Regions from separate parts of the Paenibacillus sp. MER TA 81-3 genome, predicted to be linked through region 4. Evidence: riboswitches for the same ligand, from Rfam matches in the RefSeq annotation. Region 4 holds a riboswitch; each other region holds the start of a gene.
What was found. A riboswitch is a leader RNA that binds a small molecule or an ion and turns the genes downstream of it on or off. The one in region 4 is predicted to bind cobalamin.
Positions count from the first base shown of each region.

Region 1: it holds a riboswitch for cobalamin, as region 4 does, so the genes downstream of both, metE (5-methyltetrahydropteroyltriglutamate--homocysteine S-methyltransferase) here and M3650_RS07335 (ABC transporter substrate-binding protein) in region 4, are expected to answer to the same signal.
Region 2: it holds a riboswitch for cobalamin, as region 4 does, so the genes downstream of both, nrdI (class Ib ribonucleoside-diphosphate reductase assembly flavoprotein NrdI) here and M3650_RS07335 (ABC transporter substrate-binding protein) in region 4, are expected to answer to the same signal.
Region 3: it holds a riboswitch for cobalamin, as region 4 does, so the genes downstream of both, M3650_RS04350 (cobalt-precorrin-8 methylmutase) here and M3650_RS07335 (ABC transporter substrate-binding protein) in region 4, are expected to answer to the same signal.

Region 1 is NZ_JAMAWB010000001.1:405,181-410,318, reverse strand. It holds gene M3650_RS01850 (SDR family oxidoreductase) at 1-421, shown strand, start outside; gene metE (5-methyltetrahydropteroyltriglutamate--homocysteine S-methyltransferase) at 547-2,874, opposite strand; gene M3650_RS01840 (hypothetical protein) at 3,044-3,181, opposite strand; cobalamin riboswitch at 3,139-3,334, opposite strand; gene M3650_RS01835 (HesB/YadR/YfhF family protein) at 3,605-3,895, opposite strand; gene M3650_RS01830 (cation transporter) at 4,000-4,203, opposite strand; gene M3650_RS01825 (L-lactate dehydrogenase) at 4,632-5,138, shown strand, end outside.
Region 2 is NZ_JAMAWB010000009.1:164,889-170,026, reverse strand. It holds gene fadH (2,4-dienoyl-CoA reductase) at 1-731, shown strand, start outside; cobalamin riboswitch at 1,406-1,604, shown strand; gene nrdI (class Ib ribonucleoside-diphosphate reductase assembly flavoprotein NrdI) at 1,777-2,157, shown strand; gene nrdE (class 1b ribonucleoside-diphosphate reductase subunit alpha) at 2,129-4,222, shown strand; gene nrdF (class 1b ribonucleoside-diphosphate reductase subunit beta) at 4,308-5,138, shown strand, end outside.
Region 3 is NZ_JAMAWB010000002.1:427,361-432,498, reverse strand. It holds gene M3650_RS04365 (DUF4261 domain-containing protein) at 1-380, opposite strand, end outside; gene M3650_RS04360 (hypothetical protein) at 751-915, shown strand; gene M3650_RS04355 (methyl-accepting chemotaxis protein) at 908-1,828, shown strand; cobalamin riboswitch at 2,019-2,190, shown strand; gene M3650_RS04350 (cobalt-precorrin-8 methylmutase) at 2,366-2,998, shown strand; gene cbiD (cobalt-precorrin-5B (C(1))-methyltransferase CbiD) at 3,013-4,134, shown strand; gene M3650_RS04340 (cobalt-precorrin-7 (C(5))-methyltransferase) at 4,131-4,736, shown strand; gene M3650_RS04335 (decarboxylating cobalt-precorrin-6B (C(15))-methyltransferase) at 4,726-5,138, shown strand, end outside.
Region 4 is NZ_JAMAWB010000004.1:256,157-261,294, reverse strand. It holds gene M3650_RS07345 (ABC transporter ATP-binding protein) at 1-331, opposite strand, end outside; gene M3650_RS07340 (FecCD family ABC transporter permease) at 328-1,371, opposite strand; gene M3650_RS07335 (ABC transporter substrate-binding protein) at 1,389-2,405, opposite strand; cobalamin riboswitch at 2,719-2,929, opposite strand; gene M3650_RS07330 (histidine phosphatase family protein) at 3,111-3,881, opposite strand; gene cbiB (adenosylcobinamide-phosphate synthase CbiB) at 3,999-4,964, opposite strand; gene M3650_RS07320 (adenosylcobinamide amidohydrolase) at 5,093-5,138, opposite strand, start outside.

The DNA.
Region 1 (5,138 bases), on a different contig from region 4:
CGTCACCGTGAAGTATGCTCTGCCCTATTTGAAAAAACAAGGCGGCAGCATCATCATAACAAGCTCTATTAACGGCAGCAGAAAGTTCTCCGGATTCGGCATGAGTGCGTACAGTTCTTCCAAGGCAGCTCAAGTGGCATTTGCCAAAATGGCTGCGCTGGAGCTCGCTCGTTATAAAATACGAGTCAACGTCATTTGTCCGGGAGCCATTGAGACGCACATTGAAGAGAATACGAACCGGAAACCGTCCGTGAAGGACATCGAAATCCCGATGACTTACCCGGAAGGCAGTCAGCCGCTTGAGCATGGGCCAGGGTCTCCCGAACAGGTCGCTGATCTGGTTGCCTTTCTGGCATCCGACGCCGCAAGCCATATCACCGGCGCGCAAATTATGATTGACGGCGCCGAATCACTTCTCTAGCTCGATACTAAAACACGTCCATCCTTAGCGCAGTCACAGAAAGTGAAATTTCCGTGCCTTGTTATCCGGATGGACGTGTCTTCTTTCGTGTCTTATTTACTCATCTCTTGCGTTGCATGCCCCGCTTAGCTGAGCGGCTGCACTTCCGCAACTTTTCGTTGCTGGCGGACTCGTTTCGTTGCCTCTACCATGTGGCGAAGGGCCGCGACCGTTTCTGGCTCATGACGCGTCTTTAAGCCGCAATCTGGATTAATCCAGAACGATTCCACAGGAAGCACAGCCAGTGCTTGGTCGATCAATTGCTCCATCTCTTCGACGGAGGGAACGCGCGGACTGTGAATGTCATACACTCCAAGTCCGATTCCGAGCTCATAATGCTGCTTCTCCAGTGTGGCAATCATATCTCCGCCGCTGCGCGCAGTCTCCAACGAGATGACGTCCGCATCCATCTTGCGAATCGTGTCCACCATGTCGGAGAAATCGCAATAGCACATATGCGTATGAATCTGCGTCTTAGGCTCCGCGCCGCATGTGGCCAAGCGGAATGCAAGCACGGCCCACTCCGTGTAATAGGACGCATCCTCCGCTTTGAGCGGCATGCCTTCCTTCACCGCCGGCTCATCCACTTGAATCATTCCGATGCCGGCTTGCTCCAAGGCGGCAATTTCTTGGCGCAGCGCATAAGCCAGCTGGAATGCCGCTTGTTCGCGCGGGACATCATTACGGACGAACGACCAGTTCAGAATCGTCACCGGACCAGTGAGCATGCCTTTAACCGGCTGCGCAGTCAAAGACTGGGCGAACGCCGTCTCTTTCACGGTCATCGGTTCTGTGAACGCGACATCCCCGTAGAGAACTGGCGGCTTAACGCAGCGGGAGCCGTAAGATTGCACCCAGCCGAATTTGGTAAAGGCGAAGCCGTCCAATTTTTCGCCAAAGTATTCAACCATGTCCGTACGCTCGAACTCGCCATGCACGAGCACATCGATGCCGATGTCTTCCTGGATGCGAATCCAACGCGTCATTTCTTCTTCCAGGAAAGCTTCATATGTTCGTGCATCCCACTCTCCCTTGCGGTAACGCAATCTCGCCCGGCGAATGTCGGCCGTTTGCGGCATGCTGCCGATTGTCGTCGTCGGCAAGAGCGGGAGTTCCGGCCAGCGCTTCGAATGCAGCACTCGGCGCTCCTCATAAGGCGTGCGCTTAATTCCTTTCGCCTTCTCCTCCTCCAGCAGCTCGTGCAATGCTTGGACGATATCTGTACGCTGGCGGGAAGGCTCGTTGCACCATGAGAGGACGCGCGCGGCACTGTCATTCAGAGCGGCACGAGTTGCGTCACTAGGCTGCGCGATATGACGGGCCAATTGCACCGTCTCCTCCAGCTTCTCATCCGCGAAGGCCAACGCCTCACGAATTACCTCCGGAAGCTCTGTCTCGCGCGTCGCCGTCAACGGCACATGCAGCAGGCTGCAGGATGACTGTACGATCCAGCGTTCCTTCGGCACGATGCTCGCAACGGATTCCAGCCACTCCGCCACTTCTTGCAGATCAGTACGCCATATGTTTCGGCCGTCGATAACGCCGAGCGCTAACGTTTTATCTTGAGGGAAGCCCGACTTGCGAAGCGCGGCTTCGTTGCTTGCTTTGCCATGCACGAAATCCAACCCCAGCGTATTGACCGGCAGTTGAACGAATGCTTCGTAATCCGATACCGCATCGAAATAAGTTTGCACCCATAACGGAAGCGTCGGAGCCGCTGTCCGTAGCTGTTCGTATACGGATTGCACAGCCTGCCAATCTTCTGGCTTCATTGCCAACACGAACGCCGGCTCATCCAGCTGTACGCACGGAACGCCCTCCGCTTCAAGCTCGCGAAGAATGTCGCTGTACACACCGATGAACTGCTTCAGGACCTGCAGACGTTCTCCTGCGGGAACCCCCTTCAAGGAGCGCACATACGTGTAAGGACCAATGATGACCGGCTTGCCTTCGATGCCCAACTGAAGCTTCGCTTTGCGATAAGCTTGCAGCGGCCGGTTGGAAGTAAGCTGTGGCGCTCGACCTTCCCATTCTGGCACAATATAGTGATAGTTCGTGTTGAACCATTTCGTCATTTCACAAGCAACTGCATCTTGGGTTCCGCGTGCAAGAGCAAACATGAGATCAGGCGATACTTCCCCGCCTTCATACGAATAACGTGAAGGGATGAGTCCGAACATCGTAGTCATGTCAAGCACATGGTCGTACCAAGAATAGTCGTTTACAGGAATGTAATCGAGACCGGCTTGTTGCATTTTGGTCAATCGCTGCAATTCAATCTTGTCTAATTCCTGCTCCAGCTCCTGAGCCGAAATCTTTTTCGCCCAATACTGCTCCAACGCTTTCTTCCATTCGCGATCATAGCCGATGCGCGGATATCCTGCTGCACTTGTCTGTACTGATGATGCTGTCATTATCCTTGCTCCTCTCCATATGTGATTCCCCCGCGGGACAAATAGGGACAATTTCTATCTGTTAACACGGAATTAGCATATAACATTATTCGCCATAAGGAAACCACAAAAAAGGACATCCTGCCAACTGACAGAGATGTCCCGTAAACGTCCATGACGGAATAATGGCTCATCGCTTTCCTATCATCGTCCCATCCGGCTGCGCCGGACATCGACACGCGATTTCCATGTTTACGAACACTTCCCTATCTCCCGTAGGTACAATCAGTGCTGCCAGAACAGGCAGGTCTCCTGGCTTCAGCGTCATCGGTGTTAGCGGCCTTCCCGGTTGCATAAGCGAAACCAGTGGCCTGAAGGCTACACCTCTTCTGATACAGTGGCGGGACCGCGTCGGACTTGAACCGAACTTCCCTATTAAGCTTTGACATGTTCGCAAAGCGCCTGTTCCCTGATATGCAGTTGTGTTGGAACGTGATGGACACCTTTCCAATTGAGAACGATTATAAACTGTCTTGCAGCGGATGACAAGTGCTTTTTCCAAATGGACGAGCAGTAAAGTATGGGGTTGAGGAAATGTTCCAGAAAAGGGTTAACCTTTTCCTGATGTACCAGTCAATTTTGATTAAGAATAGGTTTACCTTCTCCCATGTCTTCCGGTAATGCATCTCCAGAAAGTCGAACCCATACTCGTCTCCCAAGTATGCCTAGCTTGGCAATGAAAATACACACGCTATATGGACATTCCTTCATTCAAGAACACGATGTCTTCCCCGTTCTCATCTAAGGTCAGCTCGCGATTGTCCAAGAACCACAGATCGTTCTGCTCCATGTAGAATGTAATGCCGTCCACGACTTCGGTTACGCCAGGATATTGCGGGCTGTCTTTCATGATGCCGAAAGAGTAAGGTCCTGAAGCGCTGAATCCACTGTAGCGCACGAATACGCGCACCGTATCTCCTGCTGTAAATCCCCAATCGGTCTGAAACCGCTGTGCCGCCTTTGGTGTCACTCGTAATTGCATCAACGGACCTCCTTTATTCAATCTTTTCCCTTCTAAGCTCGATCATACCATGTGGAGAAACCGATGAAAATACCAACTTTTCACCTTGCATCATTCATTTACGATCACGAGATCACATCGAAACCTTGGTCCTCGATCGCTTCGCGAATCTGATCCGGCTTTACTGCCGTCTCGTCATAAGTGACACTCACTTGCTTCGCCGCCAGGTCCACCTGTGCTTGTCCGCCGATGCCAGCAACGGCCCGTTCGACCGATTGCTTGCAATGTCCGCAAGTCATTCCTTCCACTTTCACCGTCAAATTCGCCATCATAACTGCCTCCTTTATATTCATATCGTTACTTCTGAATTGTCATCCATATCTCCAAGATAACTCCTTCCTCATTTTCCTGCAAACGTTTCGGGGCCACTCACATATAAACGAGCTCCATGCACGATGTACAACCACAGAACACATTTCACAAAACACATATATTTCGAGAAAAATTGATATAGTCGAACTAATGATCTTGGGCGCATTACCGCTCAAAATCAGAGCCTCCTCATATCGAGAGGTATCGAGAGGAAAGCTTTAATTTAATTGCATTTTACATCTCTCGATAACGTCGTGATGCCTCCTTTCATGAAATTTTCATTTTAGGTTGGCTATATGTATGAATATTGGTTAAAATTTAATTGTTACATATTTTGAACAAGCTGTCTCATGCTTCATTGAGCACAAAGGAGGCAATACACATTATGACCCAAATATCCAAAGTATCCCGCATTGCATTGATCGGTTCGGGATTCGTCGGATCCAGCTATGCATTCGCCTTGTTCAATCAGGGCTTAGCTTCCGAATTAGTCATTATCGACGCCAACCACAAAAAAGCGGAGGGCGACGCGATGGATCTAAACCACGGCCTTCCATTCGCATCCAATATGCGAATTTGGGCTGGGGACTACAGCGATTGTAAAGACGCTGATTTGGTCGTCATCACAGCCGGTGCGAACCAAGCTCCTGGCGAAACACGTCTCGATCTCATCGAAAAAAATGCAAAAATATTCAAGTCTATCGTTGAATCAGTCATGAACAGCGGCTTCAACGGACTGTTCCTGGTTGCCACCAATCCGGTAGACGTGCTTACATACGCGACATGGAAATATTCCGGCTTGCCAGCAAATCGCGTCATCGGATCCGGTACGATTCTAGACACGGCACGCCTTCGCTATCTGCTTGGAGAGCAGATCGAGGTCGATCCGCGC
Region 2 (5,138 bases), on a different contig from region 4:
CCAGCGGTATGGGCAAGGCAATGGCTGCGCGTATGGCACAGAAGGGCGCGTGGGTCGTCATTACAGGACGATCGGCAGAGAAGCTGGAGGCGGCAAAAAGCGAAATAGAAACATTCGCAGGCCAGGTGCTTACTGTCCAAATGGATGTGCGCCAGCCTGAAGATGTGCAGCGCATGGTGGAGGAAGCCGTGGCTGTCTTTGGGCGAATCGATGCGCTGGTGAACAATGCGGCAGGCAATTTTCTATGTCCAGCAGAGGATTTGTCAATAAACGGCTGGAATGCGGTCGTCAACATTGTGTTGAACGGTACGTTCTATTGCAGCCAAGCGGTCGGAAAGTATTGGATTGCCGAGGGCATTCCGGGCAGCATCATTAACATGGTGGCCACGTATGCGTGGGATGCCGGACCGGGAGTTATTCACTCGGCGAGCGCCAAAGCGGGGGTGCTTGCCATGACGCGCACGCTTGCGGTGGAATGGGGACGCCGCTATGGCATCCGAGTCAACGCCATCGCACCTGGCTTAATCGAGCGTACCGGCGGCGCAGATAAGCTCATTTCTTCCGAAGAAGCCGGACAACGCATGCTTGACAGCGTTCCGCTCGGACGATTGGGCACACCGGAAGAGATTGCGGGGCTTGCTGCTTTTTTGCTCTCGACGGATGCAGCGTATATGAACGGCGCGTGCTTGACGTTGGATGGAGGGCAATCGCTGCACCAAACGTTTATATAACTGGCTGATACCGGTTATTACAAACGTGCTTACGGATACAAATGGCCATCTTCAGGGGCGCTATATTCCCGGCATTTAATCCCGCACCAGGTCAATATGATTTCAATGCCAGACCTGATCAGGTGTGGGTCATGCAGCAGGCCAAGGCCAGAGGAGTTCATAAGCTGAATACAACCAGGATTAATCAATATATTCAAAGATACGAACACCTATCAGCTGACGAAGAGATATTATGCATTCGGAAATTTCAGCAGACAGCCTCAACATGGAGCAGGGGACCTGCTATTCCTTCGAACAGTGGAAAGTTTCGGGCTGTAATAGCGCCCAAGAGCGTAGTAACCTATGTCGGACAAAATGGTTGATATAGCAACCTGGAAAATCGAATATACTTTCATGCTGCTGAAGCAGGGCGATTATGCGACGACGTCCTGCTTTTTTTCGTACGAAAGAGAAAGAAATTGAATGGCCCAAATGTTTTTGAAATAAAGCGAGGAAACCTTTGGAATAATAATATATTTTAGTGTAGTTACAAGCTGGCAAAGGATTGAATTTCGTCAGCTTGTTTTTTATGTCAAATATCTTGCTTCTTCGCAGAAAAATGTGTATGCTACGATAAGAGCCTATATTTAGTGTCTGTTCAAGAGGGTACATACTAAATATGGATTATTTAACTGAATATCATAGAGTAAATAAGGTGTCGAGTTCGACTTAATAGGGAATCCGGTGCAATTCCGGAGCTGTCCCCGCAACTGTAAGTGTGGACGAGATGGGCATTGCCACTGTATTATGGATCTCTGAGAGTCACTGATATGGGAAGGGCCCACAGTAGGATGACACACAAGTCAGGAGACCTGCCTATTTACTTGGTTTCGCATCTTCGGGGGATGAGAAGTGGAAACGACACGCTGCAGAGTGCTTGGTGAAGCAACAAGCGCTGTATTTTTTTTTTGTCGTTTTAAGCTCATCTACCAGATTAGGTGGGCTTTTTCTATGGAAAAAATCACAGAATCATGTTTGCAATGCTTCTAGCAATGGAGGGTCACTGATGCGTATCGTGTTTGACTCAAAGACCGGAAACGTGAAGCGCTTCGTCAATAAGCTTGATCTGGAATGCATTCAAGTCGCAGATGGGCTGACTGTCGAAGAACCATTCGTCTTAATTACATATTCGACTGGATTCGGACAAGCGCCTCAATCGACTTTGAAATTTTTGGAGAATAATGGCGACATGCTGCAAGGGGTGGTCTCCAGTGGTAATATGAATTGGGGCGAACTTTATGGAAGGGCAGCGGACCGTATTTCCGAAATGTACTCAGTTCCCGTATTAATGAAATTCGAACTGAGCGGTACCAATAAAGATGTGGAGCGTTTTAAACAGGAGGTAAACGAAATTGTCGATGCAACTATCAAATTGGATTCAGCTTAACAATGAAATTATGGTGTTAAAAGATGGAAAGTATCAGTTTGAAAAAGACCGTGAGGCGGCTAGAAGTTATTTTGTCGATTATGTGAATCAAAACACGGTCTTCTTTCACGATTTGAGAGAAAAAATCGATTATCTCATTGAGCATGACTACTACGAACAGGAGCTGTTCGATAAATATAGTTTTGCTGAAGTCAAGAAGTTGTACGAGATGGTGTATCAGAAGAAGTTCAGATTTCCTTCGTTTATGAGCGCTTTTAAGTTCTACAACAACTACGCTATGAAGACGAATGACGGAACGAAGTTTTTGGAGCGGTACGAAGATCGCATTGCGGTCGTCTCCCTCTTCTTGGGCAATGGTGACATGAAGAAGGCGATGGAATACGCGGAGCTCTTCATTTCGCAGGAATACCAGCCAGCAACGCCGACCTTCCTGAATGCAGGGAAGAAGCGGCGCGGTGAATTGGTAAGCTGCTTCTTGCTGGAGATCGACGATTCGATGAACTCGATCGGATTCGCCATTAATTCTGCCTTGCAATTAAGTAAAATTGGCGGCGGCGTAAGCTTGAGCTTGAGCAAAATCCGCGCAGCTGACGAACAGATCAAAGGTTTGGACGGCAAAGCGAGCGGTGTGCTGCCGGTAATGAAATTGTTTGAAGATTGCTTCTCCTATGCGAATCAATTGGGTCAGCGCGATGGCAGCGGGGTCGTTTACTTAAACATTTTCCATGCCGACATTCATGAGTTTTTGGATACGAAAAAGATTAACAGCGATGAGAAAATTCGTATCAAAACGCTGTCGCTTGGCGTCGTAGCCCCTAATAAATTTTTCGAATTGGTAGAGAAAGATAAAGATATGTATCTCTTCTACCCACATACGGTATATAAAGAGTACGGCATGCATATGGACGATATGGATATCACAGCCATGTATGATGAGCTCGTCAACAACCCGAATGTCCGCAAAAAACGAGTTGTTGCCCGAGACCTTATCATTAAAATTGCACAAATCCAGATGGAATCCGGTTACCCATACCTGATGTTTGTCGATAACGCCAATGAATATCATGCGCTGAAAGAAATTGGGCGTGTTAAATTTTCCAACCTGTGCAGTGAGATCGCGCAGTTAAGTGAAGTATCCTCGATCAATGATTACGGTGAAGAGGATGTAATCAATCGCGATATTTCTTGTAACCTGGGCTCACTTAACATCGTTAACGTGATGCAGAACAAACGGATGAAAGAGACGGTTCATCGTTCGATGGATGCGCTAACCGAAGTGAGCGACCGCAGCGACATTTCGATTGTCCCTTCTGTAGCGAAGGCGAACCGCGAACTTCATTCCGTTGGGCTCGGGGCAATGAACCTGCACGGCTTTCTCGCATTGAACAAAATTGCATATGAATCCAAGGAAGCTATCGATTTTGTGCGCACCTTCTTCATGATGCTCAACTTCTACTCGCTGGAGCGCTCGATGCTGATTGCGAAGGAGCGGGGCGAGACGTTCAAAGATTTCGAAAAGAGTGAATATGCGAACGGAGCTTATTTCGAGCGCTACATGAATACCGATTATTCGCCGCGGACGGAAAAGGTGGCTGCCTTGTTCGAAGGCATGGACATCCCGACTCATGAAGATTGGGTGCGGCTGAAGGAGCAAGTGGCTCAATACGGCGTCTACCATGCCTACCGCTTGGCGATTGCGCCGACCGGCTCGATATCTTACCTTCAATCGTCAACCGCTTCGATCGCGCCAATTACGCAAAAGATCGAGGAACGTGAGTACGGGGATTCCAAAACGATATATCCGATGCCGTTCTTGAATGAGGACAACTTCTTCTACTACAAAGAAGCTTATGATATGGATATGTTCAACCTGATCGATCTGGTTGCTGAAGTGCAAGTTCATATCGATCAAGCGATTTCGACTATCTTATACGTCAAAGATGATTTGACGACGAGAGATTTGGCGATGTATTACATTTATGCCCAGAAGAAAGGGCTAAAGACACTCTATTATACACGTACGAGAAAAAGAACGATCGACGAATGCGTAAGCTGCGTCGTATAAGCACGGAAAAGATGCATAGATGTGCATCATATCTGATGATCAACGTTGATTGTGCCAGTGGTGTCGTTAGAAGGAGGATATATTGATGAATAAGTTTGAAGCGGTGAATTGGAATGCTCCGGAAGCAGACTATACCGAGCTCCTGTGGACCCAGAACACCTCCCAGTTCTGGTTAGATACCGAGATTCCGATTTCGAAAGACTTGAAATCTTGGACTAAGCTAAGTCATAACGAAAAGTTGACTTTTATGAGAGTATTAGGCGGATTGACGCTGCTGGATACGGAACAAGGCAACGTCGGCATGCCTATGATTGCGCAGCATGTGGCAGACAAACAGAAGAAGGCAATCCTTATTTTCCAAGCGGCCATGGAAGAGATCCACGCCAAAAGCTACAGCACGATCTTTACGACGGTAGCTAGCTCGGAGATGATTAACGATACGTTCGAATGGGTGAAAGAAGATAAACATTTACAATATAAAACATCCAGAATCGACTCGTATTACAAAAATATACAAGACGGTGGAAATCTGAGCCTCTATCAAGCAATGGTAGCTTCTGTATTTCTGGAAAGCTTCTTGTTCTATTCGGGATTCTTCTATCCGTTATATTTGGCAGGCCAAGGAAAAATGGTCGCGAGCGGAGAGATTATTAAACTCATTGTTCGAGATGAGAGCGTACATGGCGTCTTCGTCGGATTGCTTGCGCAGGAAGCATTCCAGCAATTGAACGGTGCAGAGCAAGAAGCAGCTTCTCGCTTTGTGCAGGACTTATTGAATGACCTCTACAAGAATGAACTCGAGTATACGGAGAAGCTCTACGATCCGATCGGATTGACTCATGAGGTCAAGAAGTACATCCGTTACAATGCGAACAAAGCTTTGATGAACCTTGGACTCGAGCCTGTATTCGAAGAG
Region 3 (5,138 bases), on a different contig from region 4:
CCAGATGATTCCTTTTCAGGCTCTGCAGCATCATTTTGCGCTTGTTCCGCCTCCAAAGCGGCCGCTTGCTTCATCCAATACTCGCGGATCATTTCGACCGTCGCAATCGCTTCCTGCTCCGCAGTAGCTGGATCATAGGGCTGCATCTCACTGAACACATGGCCGCAATGCTCCGTGTCAGACGGAGTTTCATAGCCGCCGCAGACGCCGAGGAGCCATTTTCCGAGCATTATCTTCTTATACTTGAATATGTAGTAGTGCATGTTGTGCAGATCAAATTCCCCTGCGATCTCAATCTTGCTAGGTTTCCGACCGAGTTCATGTTCATCAGCCAGCCATTCTATCATGGATTGCATTGCCGCCTGTTGTTGGGCTATCATTACATCTCTCCTCTCCCTTACCATAATATTGTAATGTGTCGGCGCCATCTTTTAAAGTAAACAGTTTGTACGTTCGTTGCGCTCTACCACTCTTTTTGAACAAAGGAGCGAAGTAACTCAACAAAGAGTTTTTTGCTGGACAACAGGAAGCGGTATGACGTATCGTTCGTCTGCCATGCAGGCGAGATTTTTTGTTTCAAAGGTGGTGAGATCTATGTTATATAATAAAAAAGTCCTGAAGCATATTGAACATCAGCTTAGAAAATGGGATGAAAGTAATACCAATTCATAAAGATAGAGGATTATTTACATAAAAATTGGTAGATCTTATTCGCAGTATGTCCACATGACACAAGCTGATCATTCAACAATGTGCAAAGATCGAGGTGCCGGACTGAGGCTTAGCCATCAGCCAGCGGCTGCGCCATCTCATGGGCAGGGATACAGAGGTCGTAATCGAACCGGGGGCAAGCAGGTATGGATGGCACGCCTGCTGCAATGGCATGAAAAAAGGGAGATGTGCATGAATGAATAGTGGCATGAGGCAGAAAAGTACACAAGTGCTGGAGGAGAAAGCGGTGCTGGCCGCATTGGAGCAGTCGCTCGCCATGATCGAGTTTAACATCCAGGGTGAAGTTCTTTGGGCGAACAATCTATTTGCTCAGACGATGGGGTATACGGCGTCAGAACTTGTCGGCAAGCACCATCGGATGTTTTGCACGCAACAGTTTGTCGGCAGTTCGGAGTATGATACGTTTTGGGAGAATTTGCGGAACGGTATAAAATTTCAACAGAAAATCGCCCGGGTAGCGAAAAATGGGGACCTGGTGTGGCTTGAAGCAACGTATATGCCGGTTCTGGATGATACCGGCCACACAGTGGCTGTCTTGAAGGTGGCGACCGACATCACGCCAAGGGAAAACGCCGCCTCCCGAATGAAGGACGAGCTGCGGCTGATGGCGGAAGAGTTGCTGAAGCGGACGGAAGAAGGCGTGGAGCGCAACCAGCAGGTTGCGGCAGCCATTCAGCGCGCGGTGACTGACAGTGAAGATAACTTAACCCTCCTGCGGCAATTGGAAGATGAATACAAGTCCATCAAAGGAATTGTTCAGATGATCCAGGATTTTGCCTCACAAACCCACCTGCTGGGCCTGAACGCGGCGATTGAGGCAGCCCATGCCGGGGAGCATGGCCTAGGGTTTCAGGTGGTTGCCGCCGAGGTACGGAAGCTGGCGGAGCATGTCCAAGAGGCGGCCAAGGAAGTCCAAGCCGCCATCGAGGGAATCGCCGATAAGGTAGGACATGTCGGCGGGGGGACGAAGAGCTCCCGGGACGCAATCGTCGAATGTCAGCATCAAATTAGGCAAGCCACTGAGGAATTTGCCGAAATCGGTAAAGCAGCGGGTAATCTGGATGCGCAGGCGAAAACATTGAGTTTTATGATGTAACGAGGGCTGGACATTCATATCACAAAGAAATCAAAAAGAGCGTTTTAGCCCATCAGCAGGCTTGAAACGCTCTTTTTGTTGTCTTGCAAATTCACGTGCAATGAGTTCTGTCACAGGCGGCATCGTATCAACCAAGCTATGATTCATCTTAGAGAGATTCACGCAATTAAAGTGAAAAAAATTCAACCTGATAAAAATTGAATAGAAAACTGAGCGGAGATCAGGGAAAGAGGTGCGATTCCTCTACAGGCCCTAGCTACTGTGAAGCGGACGAAATCCCATTGATGTCACTGGAACCATTTCCGGGAAGGCGGGAAAGTAGAATGATGCCAAGTCAGGAGACCTCCTCTGTTCAGCCTTGCAACAACTTCTAAGGGAACAGTTGTCTATTGCAGAGAACCCAGGCACAAGTGTGTTCATTTCATAAACACACTTGGATACTGCCTTTTCTTCGTATGGACACGAGACCTTTAGGTTTCGTGTTTTTTTGTTCCCTTTTTAGAGGCTGTAAGTTAACTCGGGAAAGGAGAGGGAAAGATGGATTACATCAAAAATCCTAAGAAGATTGAAGAAAAAAGCTTTGAAATCATACAGGATATCATTAAGGAAACAAGACCTGAATATGCATTCCGCAATAGGGAAGAGGAACTGGTCATCAAGCGGGCGATTCATACGACGGCGGATTTTGACTATTTGGATAATCTCGTTTTTACGCATGATGCTTTGACGAAAATACGCGAAACGATCCGGCAGGGAGGCATCATTTTTACCGATACGAATATGGCCCTGAGCGGCATGAATAAAAAGCTGCTGGAGCAATACGGCTGCCGCTACCGCTGCTACGTCAATGAGCCGGAAACGGCGGAGGTTGCCCAACAGCAAGGCATCACCCGCTCCATGGCAGGGATTCAGCTTGCTGCCAGAGAAGAAGGGCGGAAATTGTTTGTCATCGGCAATGCGCCTACCGCCGTCTATCAAATTCTGGAGATGGCGGCTGCCGGTGAGTTGGACGTTGAGGCTGTCGTCGGCGTGCCTGTTGGGTTTGTCGGGGCGGCCGAATCGAAAGAAGCGCTCTATGAAAGCGACATTCCGGCGGTCGTTGCCCGGGGGCGGAAGGGCGGAAGCAATCTGGCTGCGGCCATCATGAACGCCGTGCTGTACGCGATGTAAGAAGAGGTGGCCCGATGGCAGACTACGTGTATTATGAGGGGAAAAAATTGCGCAAAGGCTATACGACAGGCACTTGCGCGGCTGCTGCGGCCAAAGCGGCTGCGGCCATGGTGATCAAGCAGGAGAAAATAGCCGAAGTTACGATAATCACGCCGAACGGAACATGCTTGCAGCTTCCGGTGGACAAGCAGCAATTCGATCGGCATACGGCAACGTCCGCCGTTCAAAAAGACGGCGGCGATGATATCGATGCGACGCATGGAATGTGGATTTTTGCGCAGGTCACCTTGAACGCCAGCGGGGACATCAGAATCGACGGCGGGCAGGGCGTCGGGCGTGTGACGCAAAAGGGCATTGCGGTCCCGGTCGGGGAAGCGGCCATCAATCCGGTACCGCGCCAAATGATTACTGCGGCCGTACGGGAAGAGATCGGCCCTGAACGAGGGGCGGATATCATCATTTTCGCGCCGGAAGGCGAAGAGCGCGCGGAGCGCACCATGAACAGCCGCCTGGGGATTATCGGCGGGATTTCCATTTTGGGAACGACCGGAATCGTAACTCCGATGTCCGAGGAGGGGTGGAAGCAGTCGCTGTCCATCGAACTCGAAATGAAAAAAGCGCAGGGCTTCCGGAAAATCATTCTGGTTCCCGGGAATTACGGGGAGCGCTTCGTGGAAGAGCAGCTTGGCATTGACGGCAAATATGTGGTCTCCATGAGTAATTTCGTCGGCTACATGCTCAAAGAAACACAGCGCCTCGCGTTTGAACACGTGCTGATGGTAGGCCATTTAGGCAAATTAATTAAAGTGTCCGCCGGTATTTTCACAACGCACAGCAAAGATGCCGATGCCCGGGCAGAAATTTTGGTGGCGAATCTGGCGCTTGCCGGCGCGCCCCTTCTCTTGCTCCAGCGAATTGCGGCCTGCACGACGACGGAAGCCGCCGGAGAAATTATGGTCGCGGAAGGGTATAGCGAGGTTTTTCAGACCATTACGGACAAAGTGAAGCAACGGGCAGAAGCGTTTTTGAAATACAGCAAACCGATTGTGGATATCGACGTCATCACGTTTTCAACCGAACGGGGAATGCTGGCTTCCACTTGCGACATCTCAACCATCAGGGAGGCATGGCGATGATTCATATTGTCGGAATTGGCCCGGGAAGCCCGGAGCTGATGACAGGTGCGGGCGCTTTACTCATACAGAAGGCAGACGTGATTGTCGGCTCGAAGCGACAGTTGGGCGAAATCCCGCAGGACAACCCGGCCGAACGCAAGCTTCTGCCCGCGCAGCTCTCGGAGCTGGAAGCATTTTTGGTAGAGAGGATCGGCCAGGACATCGTGCTGCTTGCTTCCGGAGACCCGTTAATATATGGCATCGGAAATTGGGCGCTGCAGAAGTTCCCGCCGGAACAGCTTCAAATTGTACCCGGGATCAGCTCCATCCAATATTTGTGCAGCCGCTGCGGCATTGCCATGAATGACCTGTACATGACGAGCAGTCACGGAAAACAGCCTGATTTCGACTTTCTGCTCGCGCACCCGAAAGTGGCGATGGTCACGGACAGCAAGCTTGGACCGGCGGAAATCGCCCAGGAAATTCTGCGGCGGAAGCTGCACAAAACGCTCATTATCGGAGAAAACCTCAGCTATCCTGAGGAACGGATTCACCGGCTGAAGCCGGAGCAGGTTGTGGCTCAATATGATATGAATGTGGTGGTGATTTTGGATGAGGGATGAAGCTTTTATTCGCGGCAAGACACCGATGACCAAGGCGGAGGTCCGTGCCGTATCCATCGACAAATTAGCTTTGGACGAGACAAGCCGCCGTTTTCTCGACGTCGGAGCCGGCACGGGCAGCATAGCGCTTCAGGTTGCGAAGATGTTTCCCCGTGTGGCGGTAACCGCGATCGAACGGAACGAAGAGGCGTTGTCACTAATCGAACAGAACCGGCGGCAGCTGGCGCTTGACAATGTGGAGATTATGGCGGCAAAGGCTCCCGTCCCGCTGGACAATACCGTGTTTGACGCTATTTTTGTCGGCGGCAGCGGGGGGCAATTAACGGAGATCATCGATTGGTGCCATGCCTTGCTGCAGCCGGGCGGCCAGCTTGTGCTCAATTTCATCTTGATGGAAAATGC
Region 4 (5,138 bases):
CAATTTCGCGCACGGTGAAGTTAAGCGGAGGCAGCGCCTCCTGCTGCAGCACCGCCATCAACTGCGATAACGCCTTGCGCTTATAAGAGGCAAGCGCCCGACCCTGAATGCGGACACGTCCGGCAGACACGGTATCCGCCCCCGATACGAGCGACAAGAGCGTCGATTTCCCGCTTCCGTTCGGTCCGATGATGCCGACCCATTCTCCGGGCTGCACGGAAAGCGATACGTTGTCGAGCACCGTTTTGTCGCCATAACGTTTGCACAGCCGCTCCGCGTGAATGATTGGTTCCGCTGATTGCGCCTCCTGCTGTGCCAGCATATGTCTCATGACCATTTCCCCCGTTTCGTACGCTTGTTCCGAATGAGCAGGTAAGCAAAGAAGGGCGCGCCGATAAATGCAGTCACCACGCCGAGAGGAATTTCCGTCGGTGCAAACGCCGTTCTTGCAATCGTATCCGCCCACATCACATAGATTGCGCCGCCCACCGCTGAGAGCGGAATCAAATAGCGGTAATCCGGACCGACGATTAAACGCAATATGTGCGGAACGACCAAGCCGACAAAGCCGATGACGCCAGATACGGACACCGCCGCCGCCGTAATTAATGTGGCGGTAAGCAGCACTACCCACTTCGTGCGCTCCACATGAAGCCCGAGATGAGAGGCCTGCCGCTCGCCCAATGCGAGCAGATTAAGCGGTCTTGCATAGGAAATGAGAATAATGATGCCGATAGCCAAGTAAGGGCCCAGCACAACCGTATAGGACCATCCGCGCAGCGCCAAGCTGCCCATGACCCAGAACAATATTTCGTTAATCGTTTGCTTCGTCATCGCGACTAAGAAGGAGACGATCGCGCCAAGAAAGGCTTGCATAACGACCCCTGACAAAATAAGCGTTTCAATCGGGATTTTCCCGCCGTCATTGGCAAGTCTCATGACGATAATAAGCGTCAGCGTCCCTGTTGCGAAAGCGACGACCGGAATGGTCCACTCTCCGAGCAGCGCGTATTGGAGCCCGAAGTATATAAGAAGGGCCGCGCCGACGGACGCGCCGGACGATACGCCCAGAGTGTACGGGTCAGCCAACGGATTGCGCAGCACGCCTTGAAACGCGGTGCCTGCCACACCGAGCGCTGCTCCGACCAACATCGCAAGCACGACGCGTGGAAAGCGCACCTTCATCATAATTTGCGCAGAGGCGTCATCCCAGGTCACCGGAAATATAGAGTCCAAGCCCGGTATATGATGGAGCAAGATGCGTGTCATTTCACCTAAAGGCATCTGCACCGAGCCTACAGCCAAGCATCCCACAACGGACAAGAGGAGAAGCGCAAAGCTCGCTCCTCCATACCATACAATCTTTTTCATCTATTTCTCCGCATCGGTTATTTCACCAAGTCAGGGTAAATCGCTTTTGCAACGGCTTTGAGCCCCTCCGCCACACGAGGTCCCGGACGGCTGAGCAAATTTTGATCCACAGCGATAACTTGGTTGTTTTTAATCGCGTTAATGTTATTCCACCCGCTACGTCCGCGGATGATTTCTTCCAATGACTTGTTCGTATCCTGGTCGACAACCCCTTGGGTGTACAAAATGACGTCAGGATTCGACTTGATGATGTTCTCCTCGTTGATTTGCACCCAGCCTTCCGCATCCGCTGCTACGTTCGTAGCGCCGGCAAGCTCGATCATCTCATTCATGAACTCACCGCTGCCTACTGTCCAACCTGGGGAGAACTCAATGTACACTTTTTTCTTGTCGGTAACGCTTTGCACAGCAGTTTGTACTTCTTCGCGCGCTTTCTTCATTTGCTCAACGACTGCTTGCGCTTCTTTTTGACGATCCGTAATTTGACCGTACAGTTCTATGTTTTTAATAACGTCATCATATGTCTTCGGTTCCACTTTGAAAATTTTAATGCCTAGCTCGCGGAATTTGTTCACGACTGGCTCTTTCATGGAGATGCCGGTGAAGACAATATCTGGCTTCGCTGCAATAATCGCCTCTTCATTCGGTTTTACGATACCGCCCATCTTCGCCTTCGAGGCGGCTGCTTCTGGATAGTCGTCATAGTCGGATACCCCGACAATTTGTTCATCCAAGCCAAGAGCAAACAACGACTCTGTCTCTGCCGGCGATACCGAGATGATGCGCTCCGGCGCTTTGTCGAAGGTGAACTCTTCACCAGTGACGTCTTTCACGGTAAGCGGATATGTCGTCTTCGCAGCGTCATCCTGCTTCGGTTGCTCTGTATTGGAAGCTTCTTTATTTGTGTTCTCCTGCTGCGCCGCCGTGTTGTCGGAAGGCTTCACTTCCCCTGTGCTCGCGCCGCAAGCCGTCAAGCTTACTGCCAAAATAACTGCCAATACGGCTGCCAATGTTTTATTCAGCCATTTGTGCATACATGTTCCTCTCCCTTGCTTAATATATTCCTTGAGTGTGAATCGTCTTCTGTGAACTGGAGCAAACGCGGTAAACGCAGTGCGCAATAATGGTCAGGTGACGAGCATATCCCTTCATCTATATACAATAGGTTGTCAAAGAACACAGTGTTAAAAAACCCCCGATCCTACGGATCGGGGGACTTCGTCTCACTTAGCCTATAAGGTACGACACGGCATAGCCAGCGCCATGCTTACCGCAACAGCGGTATCGACAGCGTCTTGCATTGCCTCATGCCATACTTTGTAGACGTGGTCCCTTCCGCGAAGGATATTGCTCGTCTATCTTCAGGCAGGTCTCCTGACTTAGGAGCTGCACGTTGCCGCTCGCCTTCCCGTCGCCGCATCCGAACATCTGTACATCCGGCGCCGCATCGACAGTGGCTTCATGAGCGCAACACTCCATTCACAGTGGCGGGACCGCGCCGGAATTTCACCGGCTTCCCTATTAACCTTGGGCATGGATCATATATTAGATCGGATCAATCGTATCCGTACACGCAAGGGCCTGAAGAAATTGCACTATTCATTTGTCCGTTCAAGCATTGAACTTGATAATAGATTATAGGGGAAAAGCTCCGTTCTTGCAATAAGGTTGCTCACAAGGGCAACCTGTCTCCCGATACAAATCAACAATCCGGCCATCTCGCGCCCCGGCTGCCCCCACTATAGAGAGGGAAAACGCTCAGCTCGCAGGAACACCCATTTGCGCGCGCAACGCTTCGCCGTAATCATAACACCGCCGCCAATCGGCGCAGCCGCCTCCCAGAACGATTTGCGCGGGAATGCGAGCGTGTGCAGTCTCCGTACAATGCCGCCGTGGGTCACCACGAGCACGTCCGGGCGCGCCATTCGGCCAGACGCACCTTGCACGAAGCGGTCAGTCCGAATCCGAGCTTTTCGGTTCCTGCTCGTTCGCAGTGGACGATTCCGGGTGCGAGCCACACCTGACTGTTCCGGCACGGTGCGGATTTGCGCCCGCGCATTTCTCAGTATCTCCCACCATACATGTGCCGTACGCGTGCAGAATGACTGCCACGGTTCTCCCCGCGGCGGCTGCACGGACGACATATCATCCAGCCACTTTCGATATTGGGGCTCTTCCTTCAGATCGTTATAGGTCAAGCCTTCCCACATGCCGAAGTCGTACTCGCGCAGCCGTGTATCAACAGATGCTTCTCGGCTGTCGCGAGGCCGCAAGTACGCGATCGTTTCGCGGCAGCGGCGCATATCGCTTGTGTAGAGGATCGGAGCAGGGTGCGCCAATGCCCGGCGCAAAGGCCTCAGCTCCTCTGAAGCCTGTGGCAGGATGGAATCATCCGTATAACTAATATAACGCCGTTCTACATTCGCCTGCGTCAATCCGTGCCGCACGATCGCGAATCGCACGATGGTATCTCGTACGCCCTTTTTTCTGCGTACATTCCGTTTGGACATCGCACCTCTTGTTACCATTCCAGATGGGCTTGCTCCTGATCGGCGCCTCTTCTGACGGGGAGCTTTATATTGTCGTGTCAGTCTCATTTCATTCTTACTCCTTCATCCGCCATTCATCTACAGGAGCCATCCCCCGCGCGCATATAGCAGCACGGCAGCGATGACTGTGAAGCCCAGTGTACTGCCTGTCAGCAGACTGCAGGCAGCCGGAATATGCTGTGCTTGCAAAGGCTGGACCTCGTCTCCCATATAAGCACGCAACGATCGTACGCCCTTATACACATTATATCCACCGAGCCGGACACCAAGCGCCCCGGCTGCAGCCGCCTCCGGCCAGCCGCTGTTCGGGCTCGGGTGCCTCGGCGCGTCACGCTTGGCTGTCTGCCAAGCCCGCGTCCCGTCATATCCCTTCATCCAGGCGCATATCGCCATGAGAACTGCCGTCAAGCGGGCCGGAATCCAATTCGCAATGTCATCCAGCCGCGCGGAGGCCCAGCCTAAGTTGCCGTACTTCTCATTTTTATAACCGACCATCGAATCGAGCGTATTTACCGCCCGGTACGCCATAGCTAACGGCGCCCCACCGATAAGCGCGTAACATAACGGGGATATGACGGCATCCACAATATTCTCGGCTACGGTTTCAACCGTAGCGCGCACGACTTCAGGCTCGTCGAGTTCATCCGTATCACGTCCGACAATCATGCCGACTTCACGCCGCGCACCGTCGATGTCCCGTGCGGCTAACCGCTTATACACCGCCATCCCCGCATCCTTCAGTCCTTTGGTCGCAATCGTCGTGCCGATAAGAATCGCTTCGGCCGCCCATGCGAGAGAGAAATGAATTTCATGGAGTCCCCATAGCAGCGCCCATGTCAAAGCATAAGAGCCTCCAACGACAATGACCGGGAGCAGGATGCCGAGCGGCTTAAGCGCCGCTTCCGATGATGCCGCCTTGCGGATAGCATGCTCCAGCGCCGTGATCGCCTTTCCTATCATAATGACGGGATGGGGAATCCAACGAGGATCACCTATAATCCTGTCCCATATATATGCTGCTATGATGATGAACGCCGCTATCATTTCTTCCCCACCTTAATTGTTGCACCCGCATTCATTTGCTCTAACTCGACAGCTCATGCTTTGAGCTTCTCGGTTCTGAAAAGGGTTCTTTTTGAACATGCGCTATCAGCGCCTCAACGATTCGAGCGTTATGGAAACAACCGTCCGTCATCTTCATGCTGAGTCATAACCGCT